2 regions of the Anaerotruncus massiliensis (ex Togo et al. 2026) genome follow, and region 1 is predicted to be linked to the other one. Evidence: predicted binding sites of a transcription regulator. Region 1 holds the regulator's gene; the other holds the start of a gene.
The links. The regulator LexA, encoded in region 1, represses DNA repair genes until DNA is damaged. The targets are predictions, from matches to a motif close to CNAACANNTGTTNG.
Positions count from the first base shown of each region.

Region 2: the regulator LexA is predicted to act here: its motif matches at 2,957-2,970, upstream of recA (recombinase RecA).

Region 1 is NZ_JAPJQF010000083.1:92-4,957, reverse strand. It holds gene RCI06_RS13900 (ATP-binding cassette domain-containing protein) at 1-123, opposite strand, end outside; gene RCI06_RS13895 (nuclease-related domain-containing protein) at 135-728, opposite strand; gene RCI06_RS13890 (DUF4358 domain-containing protein) at 886-1,389, shown strand; gene RCI06_RS13885 (heparan-alpha-glucosaminide N-acetyltransferase domain-containing protein) at 1,629-2,417, shown strand; gene lexA (transcriptional repressor LexA) at 2,749-3,330, shown strand; gene RCI06_RS13875 (Cof-type HAD-IIB family hydrolase) at 3,372-4,151, shown strand; gene RCI06_RS13870 (GyrI-like domain-containing protein) at 4,197-4,664, opposite strand; rRNA gene rrf (5S ribosomal RNA) at 4,783-4,866, opposite strand, start outside.
Region 2 is NZ_JAPJQF010000073.1:101-4,966, reverse strand. It holds gene rsmD (16S rRNA (guanine(966)-N(2))-methyltransferase RsmD) at 1-77, shown strand, start outside; gene coaD (pantetheine-phosphate adenylyltransferase) at 81-593, shown strand; gene RCI06_RS13520 (ATPase) at 616-1,071, shown strand; gene RCI06_RS13515 (VOC family protein) at 1,126-1,605, opposite strand; gene RCI06_RS13510 (DUF3795 domain-containing protein) at 1,602-1,880, opposite strand; gene RCI06_RS13505 (helix-turn-helix transcriptional regulator) at 2,065-2,886, opposite strand; gene recA (recombinase RecA) at 3,072-4,226, shown strand; gene RCI06_RS13495 (regulatory protein RecX) at 4,223-4,840, shown strand.

The sequences.
Region 1 (4,866 bases):
GTTGCGCCCCACCAGCGCGTGCACCTCGCCGGGGCGCAGCGCAAGGTTGATCCCCCGCAGATAAAATTCGCTGCTGATGCGGCGGCTGACGCCGCGCAGTTCCAGCAGATACCGTTCTTCCATCCCTACTCCCCTCAATTCTTCCGGGCGGCTTCCAGCACCGCCGTCACCGCCTCGACATTGACCCCGCGGTCCTCGTCGAACCGCGCGCGGTTCAGGTAGCCGCGCAGCTTGCCCATCTTGATGACCTCCGGAGATTTGATATAGCTGATCGTCTTCTTGCCGTTAAAGGTGATGACCGCCACCTGCTCGACCGGCACCCGGTGCCCCGCGTCCCGGCAGAGGGTGAGCACCCGGCCGGAGCACTGGGCCGCCGCCCTGCGCGGGTTGGGCACCGAATACCGCTTGCCTTCGTCCGCGATGACCCACTGCTCCTCGTCGGGCCCGCCGAAGTATTCCCCGGCGTAGCAGAGGTCATAGACGAGCAGAACGCCGAAATAACCCACAAGGATGTGATCCGCCCAGCCGGAAAGCCCGTTCGAGACGAGCACGGGGCTGTCGATCACCTTGTAGCCGCGCGGCGCGGCAAAACTGCGCAGCGCGCGCGAAACCTTCCTACGCTCCGAATCCTCCGTGCGGGGGTGCAGTTTTTTGTAGAGCACCAGCGCGGCGCCGGCGGCCAGCACCGCCACGCCGAAAAAGATCAAAAGTCCCCAAAACGTATCCATGTCCAACGCCCTTTCCCTATAGAATCGCCTTTGCTAATGATAGCAAATCGCGGCGGTTTTTGCAAGAACGCGGGCGCCCCGGGCGGCCCGCTTGACTAACCGGGGAAATCCGTTATACTTAAAAGGTGCCGAAACGGCCGGAAGGGAGGCTTCCGCCTTGAAAAGAACCATCGCGCTCCTCTGCGCGCTGCTCCTCTGCCTGACGGGCTGCCGTTCGGAGGGGCCCGGGCAGGACGCCGCCGTCGAAAGCGCCGGTCCCCTTGTGGAGACCGCCGAACCGGAAACGGCGATCGAAAAAATCTACGAGAACGTGACCGTCCGCGGGCTCGCCGACGCGTCGGACGACGACCTGACCGATAAATTTTTCCTCGACGTCTCGATGCTCGACAGCTACTGGGTGCGTTTTTCCTCGGGGGATTTCGGGCTGGCCGACGTCTTCATCCTCAAGCCGTCCGAGGGGATGGAACCCAAGGTGCGCGACGCGCTCGAGCAGGTGAAGCTCAACCGCGCCAAGGAGTTTGAAAACTACGACGTCTACGACGCCCACCAGATCGCGCAGGACGCGGTCATCTATGAGCAGGGCGGCTATCTCATCATGCTCATGCTCGCGGACACCGACGCCGCGCGGGACGTCATCGACCAGTACATTCCGAAGATTTGAGGGAAAGGGGCCGCGAGGCCCCTTTTTTGCCGCGTTTTCGCGGCGCGGACATGCTATCCTGTCCGGAGGACGGGCCCGCGCCCGCCCCGGCTTTCGGCGGGTTTTCCGCCGTTTTGCCGCCGGAAGTTCCCCAAAAGCCCGCGGCTGTGCTATAATGCAGGCAGGGAATTTTTTCCTGTTTTCGGCCGCGCCGCCGGAACCGGTGGTTCCTTTCCATTTTCGCCAAGGAGGTTTGCGCCATGCCCCAGTCCCACTCCGCCGGGAAACCCGGCCGCGTCCTGCTCTTCGACGAGCTGCGGGGCCTGTCCATCCTGCTGGTCGTCATCTACCACGGCGCCTTCGACCTGATCGCCGTCTACGGCGTCAGCATCCCCATCTTCGACGCGCCGCTGCTCCAGAAGTTCCTGCAGCCCCTCTTCGCCGGGCTCTTCGTCTTCATTTCGGGCGCCGTCTCCCGTTACTCCCGCAGCAACCTGCGGCGCGGGCTCGCCTGCTTCGCCTGCGGGCTGCTCATCACCCTCGTCACCGGCCTGCTCCCGATGGTGCCCGACCGCTTTGGCATCCTCCACCTGCTCGGCGCGAGCATGGTCCTCTTCGCGCTGCTGCGCCCCCTGCTCGACCGGATTCCCACCGCCGCCGGGTTCCTTCTCTTTTTCACCCTCTTCTTTTTCTGCCGGAGGGTGCCGGACGGCGTCTTCGGCTTTCCGCCCCTCGCCGCGCAGCTGCCCGAAAGCTGGTACACCGCCAGCCCCTGGCTCTTCCCCCTCGGGTTTCCCCAGCCCTGGTTTGAATCCGCCGACTACTTCCCCATCCTCCCCTGGACCCTTCTCTTTTTCGCGGGGTCCTATCTCGGGGTGTGGGCGCGCGCGGGCAGGCTGCCCTCTTTCTGCTACCGGGGACGCCTTCCCGCCCTCCAGACGGTCGGGCGCAAAAGCCTCTGGATCTACCTGCTGCACCAGCCGGTGCTCGTCCTCCTGCTCGGCGCATTCGTCTGGCTCGCACGCGGCGTGCTCGGCCTGCCCATCTGAGCGGGCGGCCCGGACCCCTCGCGGCGCAAAAAAAGGGCCGGATGCTCTGCAACATCCGGTCCAAGCTGTTTGAGGTGTGTTTTGAGGAGGGTAGAGATACTCAAAATGTTTGCGGCTAATCTTGAGTACATCTTTATTATAACCATTTTTCCGGGTGGTTTGTTAAGGATTCATGGCTACTTTTTAAAAAAAAGTCACTCTTTTTATAAACGAAATTTGAATATTGGTAACACCCGTTTCATCCTGTTAAAGTTTTTAGAACATACGTTTGCATTTTGGGACGTCTTCTGCTATACTGGAACCGAAAACAAACCATGCGGGAGGTGCCCATATGCAGCAGTTGTCACCGCGGGAGGCCGACATTCTCGAGGTTATCCGCACATCGATTGACGCCGGCGTGGTCCCCAGCGTCCGGGAGATCTGCGCGCGGCTGGGGATCAAATCGACCTCGACCGTGCACCGCTACCTCACGAGCCTCCAGGAGAAGGGGTACATCCTGCGGGAGGACAACCTCAACCGCTCGATCCGCCTGCCCCACAGCGAGGTGACGCGGGTCCCCGTCGTCGGCACGGTGGCCGCCGGACAGCCGATCCTGGCGGAGGAGGTCATCGAGGACTACCTGCCCGTCGCGCTGCACGGGGACGCGAAGGAGCTCTTCGCCCTGCGGGTGCGGGGGGACAGCATGATCAACGTCGGCATCTTCGACGGCGACCTGATCGTGGCGCGGCGCTGCGAGACCGCCCGCAACGGCGAGATCGTCGTCGCGCTGGTGGACGACGAGGCGACCGTCAAGCGCTTTTACAAGGAGAACGGCGGCTACCGCCTCCAGCCGGAGAACGACGCGATGGAGCCGATCTATACCGACCATGTGGTCGTCCTCGGGCGGGTGGCCGCCCTCTACCGGGAGTTCTGAAACTTTTGCCGCCGAGGGCGGCGGAAAGGCGGGGTTTCTGCTTGATTCGGGCAATCTTCTTTGACATCGACGGGACGCTGGTGAGCTTTTCGACCCACCGCATCCCCGAAAGCACCTGGCGCGCGCTCGACGAGGCACGCCGGAAGGGGGTCCTCCTCTTCATCGCCACCGGGCGGCACACCTCCGTCATGCAGGAGGGGCACATCCTCGGCGACTTCCCCTACGACGGCTATATCACGCTCAACGGGCAGTACTGCTATACGCGGGAGGGCATGGTCCACCAGAACTGCGTGCCCCCCGCCGACATCCGCGCACTCGTGGAGCTGCTCGACCGCGATCCCTTCCCCTGCCTCTTCATGGAGAAGGACCGGATCTACGCCAACCGGATCGACGACAACATGCGTTCGGCCCACAAGGCGGTGAATCTTCCGCTGCCCGAGGTGGCGGACTACCACCGCGCGCTCCACCACGACGTCTACCAGCTCAACTTTTTCCTCACCCCCGAGGAGGAGTCCTACCCCCTCTCGCGGATGCCCGGCTGCGCCGCCACCCGGTGGAGCCCCTACTTTTCCGACATCACCCCGCGCGGCGGCTCCAAACGCATCGGGATTGAAAAGATGCTCGCCCACTTCGGCATTCCGGCCTCGGATACGATGGCCTTCGGGGACGGCGGCAACGACATCGAGATGCTGCGCTTCGCGGGCGTGGGCGTCGCGATGGGAAACGCGGGCGAGGAGGTTCGGCAGGCCGCCGACGACGTCACCGACGACGTCGACCACGACGGTATCCAAAACGCGCTGCGCCGGTTCGGCGTCATCTAAAAAAGAAGCCCCCCGCAAGGGGGGCTTCTTTTTAGCCGTTGGGTCTCAGTCCTTGCCGCGGACCGCGAAGAGCAGGTCGATCGACGGGGCTTTGCCCACGCTCTTTTCGGTGTGCAGCTCATATTCCAGGTTGCGCGCCGCATAGCCGCTCCCGGGAAGCCACTTCGTATAGAAATATCGCTTGGCCTCCCCCACCGCCGGGCCCCACAGAAACCCGAGCTTGGGGCGGACGGTGATCCGCGCGTAAAGGCCCGCCTCCAGCGTGAAGGCGGCGAGCGGCGGGGCCGCAAAATTCCCCGCAATCAAAAGCTCGAACGCCTCCGTCCGCGGGTCGTAATTCCGGGAGAGGACATAAAGGGGCAGGACCTCCCCCTCTTTTTTCCCGACGGCCTGATAATATTCCGCCGAGAGGCGGGGGATATCCTTCGAGACCGTCCGGTCGCTCGATTTGCCCCAGACGCCGTGGATTTCCTGCGCTTCCATCGTTTCCAGCGTAACGGTCAGGTTGGCCATATCGCATCCGCTCCGTTCTTTTTCAGCTCTCTTTCATCCTATCACTCCGCTCCCCCCGGTGCAAGGGCCCGCGGCCGGGAAAAAGAAAAAGCAGCAACATTGCTGTTGCTGCTTTTTGCGCCGGCACAGTCCTATCTTCCCGGGAAGTCTCCCTCCAAGTATTTTCGGCACCGCTGAGCTTAACTTCCGTGTTCGGGATGGG
Region 2 (4,866 bases), on a different contig from region 1:
AGTTCCTGCTGCACCGGACCTACCGATACGGCAAGGCGAAGATCACGACCTACAGAAAACGACAGGAAGAGGAATGACGAATGGAAAGACTGGCGATCTGCCCCGGGAGCTTTGACCCGATCACCAAGGGACATGAGGAGATCATCCGGCGGGCGGCGAGCCTCTTCGACCGGGTGATCGTGGTGGTGAGCGCCAACCCCGACAAGAACCCGATCTTTTCCCTCGACGAGCGGGTGCGTCTCATCCACGCGGTCTGCGTGGACATGCCCAACGTGGAAGTTGACAAGTTCAGCGGTTTACTGATAGACTATGTTCGTAGGAAGTCCGCGGTCGCCATCGTCAAGGGCCTGCGGGCGGTATCCGACTTTGATTATGAGTTCCAGATGGCGCTGACCAACCGCAAGCTGATGCCCCAGGCGGAGACTGTGTTTCTCACGCCGAGCAGCGACAACATGTACCTGAGCTCGAGCATGGTGCGGCAGATTGCCCGCTTCGGCGGCGACGTGAGCAGCTTTGTCCCCTCCATCATCCTGGATACGGTGGTCGAGCGGCTCAAAATCAAATTTCCCGAAACCGAAACAGCTGACGAATAACCGATAAAGGAGTGGATTCCGAATGAATATCGATGAAATTCTGGACGTGATCGACGAACTGCTCGACCGTTCCTGGAGCCTGCCGCTTTCGGGCGGCCGGTGCGTGGTGGACGCCGACAAGGTGCGCGACCTGATCGACGATATCCGCCTGAATATCCCGGCGGAGATCAAGCAGGCCAAGGCGATCGTCTCCGACCGCACCGACATCATCGAAAACGCCAAGAAAGAGGCGGAGCAGATCGTACGCAAGGCGGAGGATCGCGCCCGTACCCTCATCGCGCAGGAGGAGGTCAGCAAGGCGGCGCAGGCCAAGGCGTCGGAAATCCTCTCCCAGGCGCAGCTCAAATCCCGCGAGATCCGTCAGGCGGCGCAGGAGTTTTCCGACAACTGCCTGCTCAAGACCGAGGAGGTCCTCGTCAAATCCCTCACCGAGATCAAGGCGACCCGGCAGGCGTTCCGCAACGCCACCAGCCGGTGATTTCAGATGCAAAAGAGGCCCGGACGCAGCGCGTCCGGGCCTCTTTTTTCGCCGCTATTCCCCAATCGCCTTCTGAATTTTCAGGACGATCTCGAGCGGGAACATGGTGCGCTCCGCCACCTGCTCGGGGCGCATCCCCTGCTTCAAAAAGCGCGCGGCGACGTGGTCCATCGGCTCGCCGACCTCGATGATGTGCCGGTCGGGGTCGTAAAAGCATACGCACCGCTGCCCCCAGTTGTGCTCGTGGCAGGGCAGGATGTATTCGATGCCGGGCCATGCCGCGAGCTTTTCGAGGAACCGGTCGAATTCCGGCTCCTCAAAATAGAGCTCCGCGTCGTTGCCGCCGTAGCGGGTCGGGAACCGCTCGGGGTCCAGCCCGCAGATCTCCTGATACTTCACCTGGATGGAGAACCCGCCGTCGAAGGTCACATTCTCCCCGTAGTCGAGCACGAGCTTCTGCCCGAGCAGGCCGGTGTAAAACCGTTTGGATGCCTCCATGTCCCGGACACAGAGCATCGGTCCGCAAAATTTCATGATACCGCCTCCTTTTCAGCGTCGCGCCAGCAGCGGCACTGTTCGATCCGTTTTCCGTCGTCCCCCTGGTCGGGGTCGTAGGCAAAGCCGGTGAGCAGCGCGCAGGGGAATTCCCCGCAGGTCCCGCAATGCTCCAGCTCCTTTGCCTCACAGCAGGATTTCACCGGGCACGCGTCGCCCCAGAAGGGCTTTTCGATCGCCGTGCAGCCCTTGCAGCCCATCGGCTCCCGGTAATTGCAGGCGCTGCACAGCAGCCCGCATCTCGATTCAATCATGGTTTCAGCCTCCCTCGTATGGTACCGCCCGGCCGCGCCGTGACCAAAACGGCAGAGCCGTTTTGTTGGGCCGCAAAGCGGCCCCGCCCGCCCTGCGGCGGGCGGTCACGGCGCGGGGCCGGCGGGCCCGTGCGCCCCGGGAGGGGCGCCGCGGCACGCCGGCGGGGTTTGCTAAAAGCATACTTCAAAATTTGAAAATTTCATTGTAAAAAGCGGACAGGTTCTGCAGGTAGGCGCCCGGGGCGACCCCGCAGATATGCGAAAAATCGTGGATAAAATGGGACTGGTCGTAAAAGCCGGCCTCCTGCGCCAGCGCGGCGAGGGAACCGGAGCCCTGCCGCAGCAGCCGGATGGCGCCGTTGACCCGCACCAGCCGCGCAAAGGTCTTGACATTCATGCCGACCGTCTCCCCGAAGAGGCGGTTGAGGTGTCGCTGACTGTAGCCGCTCTCGGCGGCCAGCTCTCCGACGGGCAGCATCCCCGACGACTCCCGCAGGCGCTGCATCGCGCCCCGCACCGCGCCGGGCAGGGCACGTCCGGAAAACCGGGCGAGCAGCAGACGGTCGGTTTCCTCCGCGAGAGCGTCCGCGTCCGCCGCGCGGCCGGCGGCGGCTTCGAGGGCGGCGGCCAGCGCCGCGTCCGCCTCGCCCAGCGTGAACCGGCGGTCGCGCAGCTCCTCCTGCGGGATGCCGGTCAGGGCGCCCAGCGCGCCGGGCAGAAACTCGATAAAGAAGCGCACGGGCGACTCGTTGAAATCCCGCCGCACGACGGCGACTTCGGTGGTCGCGCCCCACGCAAGGGCGCGGGCCTCTCCGTCGAGCGATAGGAGGATACAGCCGCTCGCGTCGGGGATGAGGGCGAGGGTCCCGTCCTCCGGCGGGCCGGACGGGAAGGTGAAGGTGTAGTGCGCCACCCAGGGGCGGAGCAGGGGGTGGGGCGCGAGGTAGAGGTGGTTTTGCGCGCGTGCGATCGCCCGCGCGCTGCAAAGTGAAAATACCCGTTCCATCGCCCGTCCCCCTCTCAAAAGCAGTATCTCCATCATACCCGGAACGGGCGGAAAAGTCCACAGGAAAATAAGAACAAATGTTCTAATTGTACTTGCTTTTTGACCTGCGGTCGTGTATAATGCGAATAGTGAATATCCGCGCGGCCGTCCGCCGCGCGACGATTTTTGATGGCGGAGGCAGGGCTATGGCGGATAAAAAAATGGGGCCTGTGAGCGAGCGCAGGCAGAACATCTCTGCGGAGGACCGGCAGAAGGCGCTTGAGACCGCGCTTGGGCAGATTGAAAAGCAGTTTGGCCGCGGCGCGGTCATGAAGCTCGGGCAGGACAGCACCCTCAACGTGGAGGCGATCCCGACCGGGTCGCTCTCGCTGGACATCGCGCTCGGCATCGGCGGCGTTCCCCGCGGGCGTATCATTGAAATTTACGGGCCGGAGAGCTCCGGCAAGACGACCGTCGCGCTGCACGTCGTCGCGCAGGCGCAGAAGATGGGCGGCGAAGCGGTCTTCATCGACGTTGAGCACGCGCTCGACCCCGTTTACGCGCAGGCGCTCGGGGTGGACATCGATTCGCTGCTCGTCTCCCAGCCGGATACTGGCGAGCAGGCGCTCGAGATCGCGGAGGCGCTCGTGCGTTCGGGTGCGATCGACGTGGTCGTCGTCGACTCGGTGGCCGCGATGGTCACCAAGGCGGAGATCGAAGGGGAGATGGGCGACAGCCACGTCGGCCTGCAGGCCCGCCTCATGAGCCAGGCGCTGCGCAAGCTGACCGGCGCGATCGGCAAGTCCAACTGCGTGGTCATCTTTATCAACCAGCTGCGCGAGAAGATCGGCGTCATGTACGGCAACCCCGAGACGACGCCGGGCGGCCGCGCGCTCAAATTCTACGCGTCGGTGCGCCTCGACGTGCGCCGCATCGAGGCGCTCAAAAGCGGCACCGAGATCATCGGCAACCGCACCCGCGTCAAGGTGGTCAAGAATAAGGTCGCGCCTCCCTTCCGCGAGGCGGAGTTCGATATCATGTACGGCACCGGCATTTCCCAGGAGGGCGAGGTGCTCGACCTGGCGAATAAGCTGGACATCGTGGTCCGCGGCGGCTCGTGGTTCAACTACGGCGACATCCGCCTCGGACAGGGCCGCGACAACGCGAAGGAATATCTCAAGGCCAATCCCGAGCTCATGGCGGAGATTGAGGCAAAGGTGCGCGAGAACGCGGATAAGCTGTTGAAATCCCCGCGCGCGGCCGGCGGCAAAAAGCCGGTGAAGGTCGGGGCCGCCCCTGTGGAAGCGCCCGCCGCGCCGGCCGCTCGCGTCAACATCGACGTGGAGACGGATGACGAATGAAGCTGACCGCCGTCAGAATGACAAAACGGGGACGCGTCGCCCTCTATGGGGACGATGAGTTCCTGCTCAGTATGCACCCCGACGTCTTTGCGGCGTCGGGGCTTTCGGTCGGTTCGGAGATCGACGGGGAGCGCCTTGCCGGGCTCGCCGCCGAGGCGGAGCTCAAAAAAGCCAAGGAACGCGCCTTTTCGATGCTGTCCGGCCGGGAATACACCTCCAGCCAGCTTCGGGACCGCCTCGCCCGCCATGTGGACCCCGAGGCCGCGGGACAGGCGGTCGAGCGGATGGAGGAGCTGGGCCTTGTGGACGACGACGGCTATGCCGAACGGTACGCGCGGGAACTCAGCGAACGCAAACACTACGGCCTGCTGCGCATCCGCCAGGAGCTGCGGCAGAAGGGCCTTTCCGCCGAGCAGATTGAGTGGGCGGTTTCGCTGCTCGACGCCGACCCGCAGGAGCAGATGTTAGAGGTGCTTGAAAAGAAATATTCCGCCGCACCAGAAGACGAGGCGGTCAAGCGCCGCGCCTACAACGCCCTTTTGCGGCTGGGCCACCGTCCCTCCGACGTGCGCCGGGCGCTCGCCCGCTTCTGTGGGGCCGCCGAGGAGTTTTAGATTTGCCGCTCAGTGAGCGGCGGAGC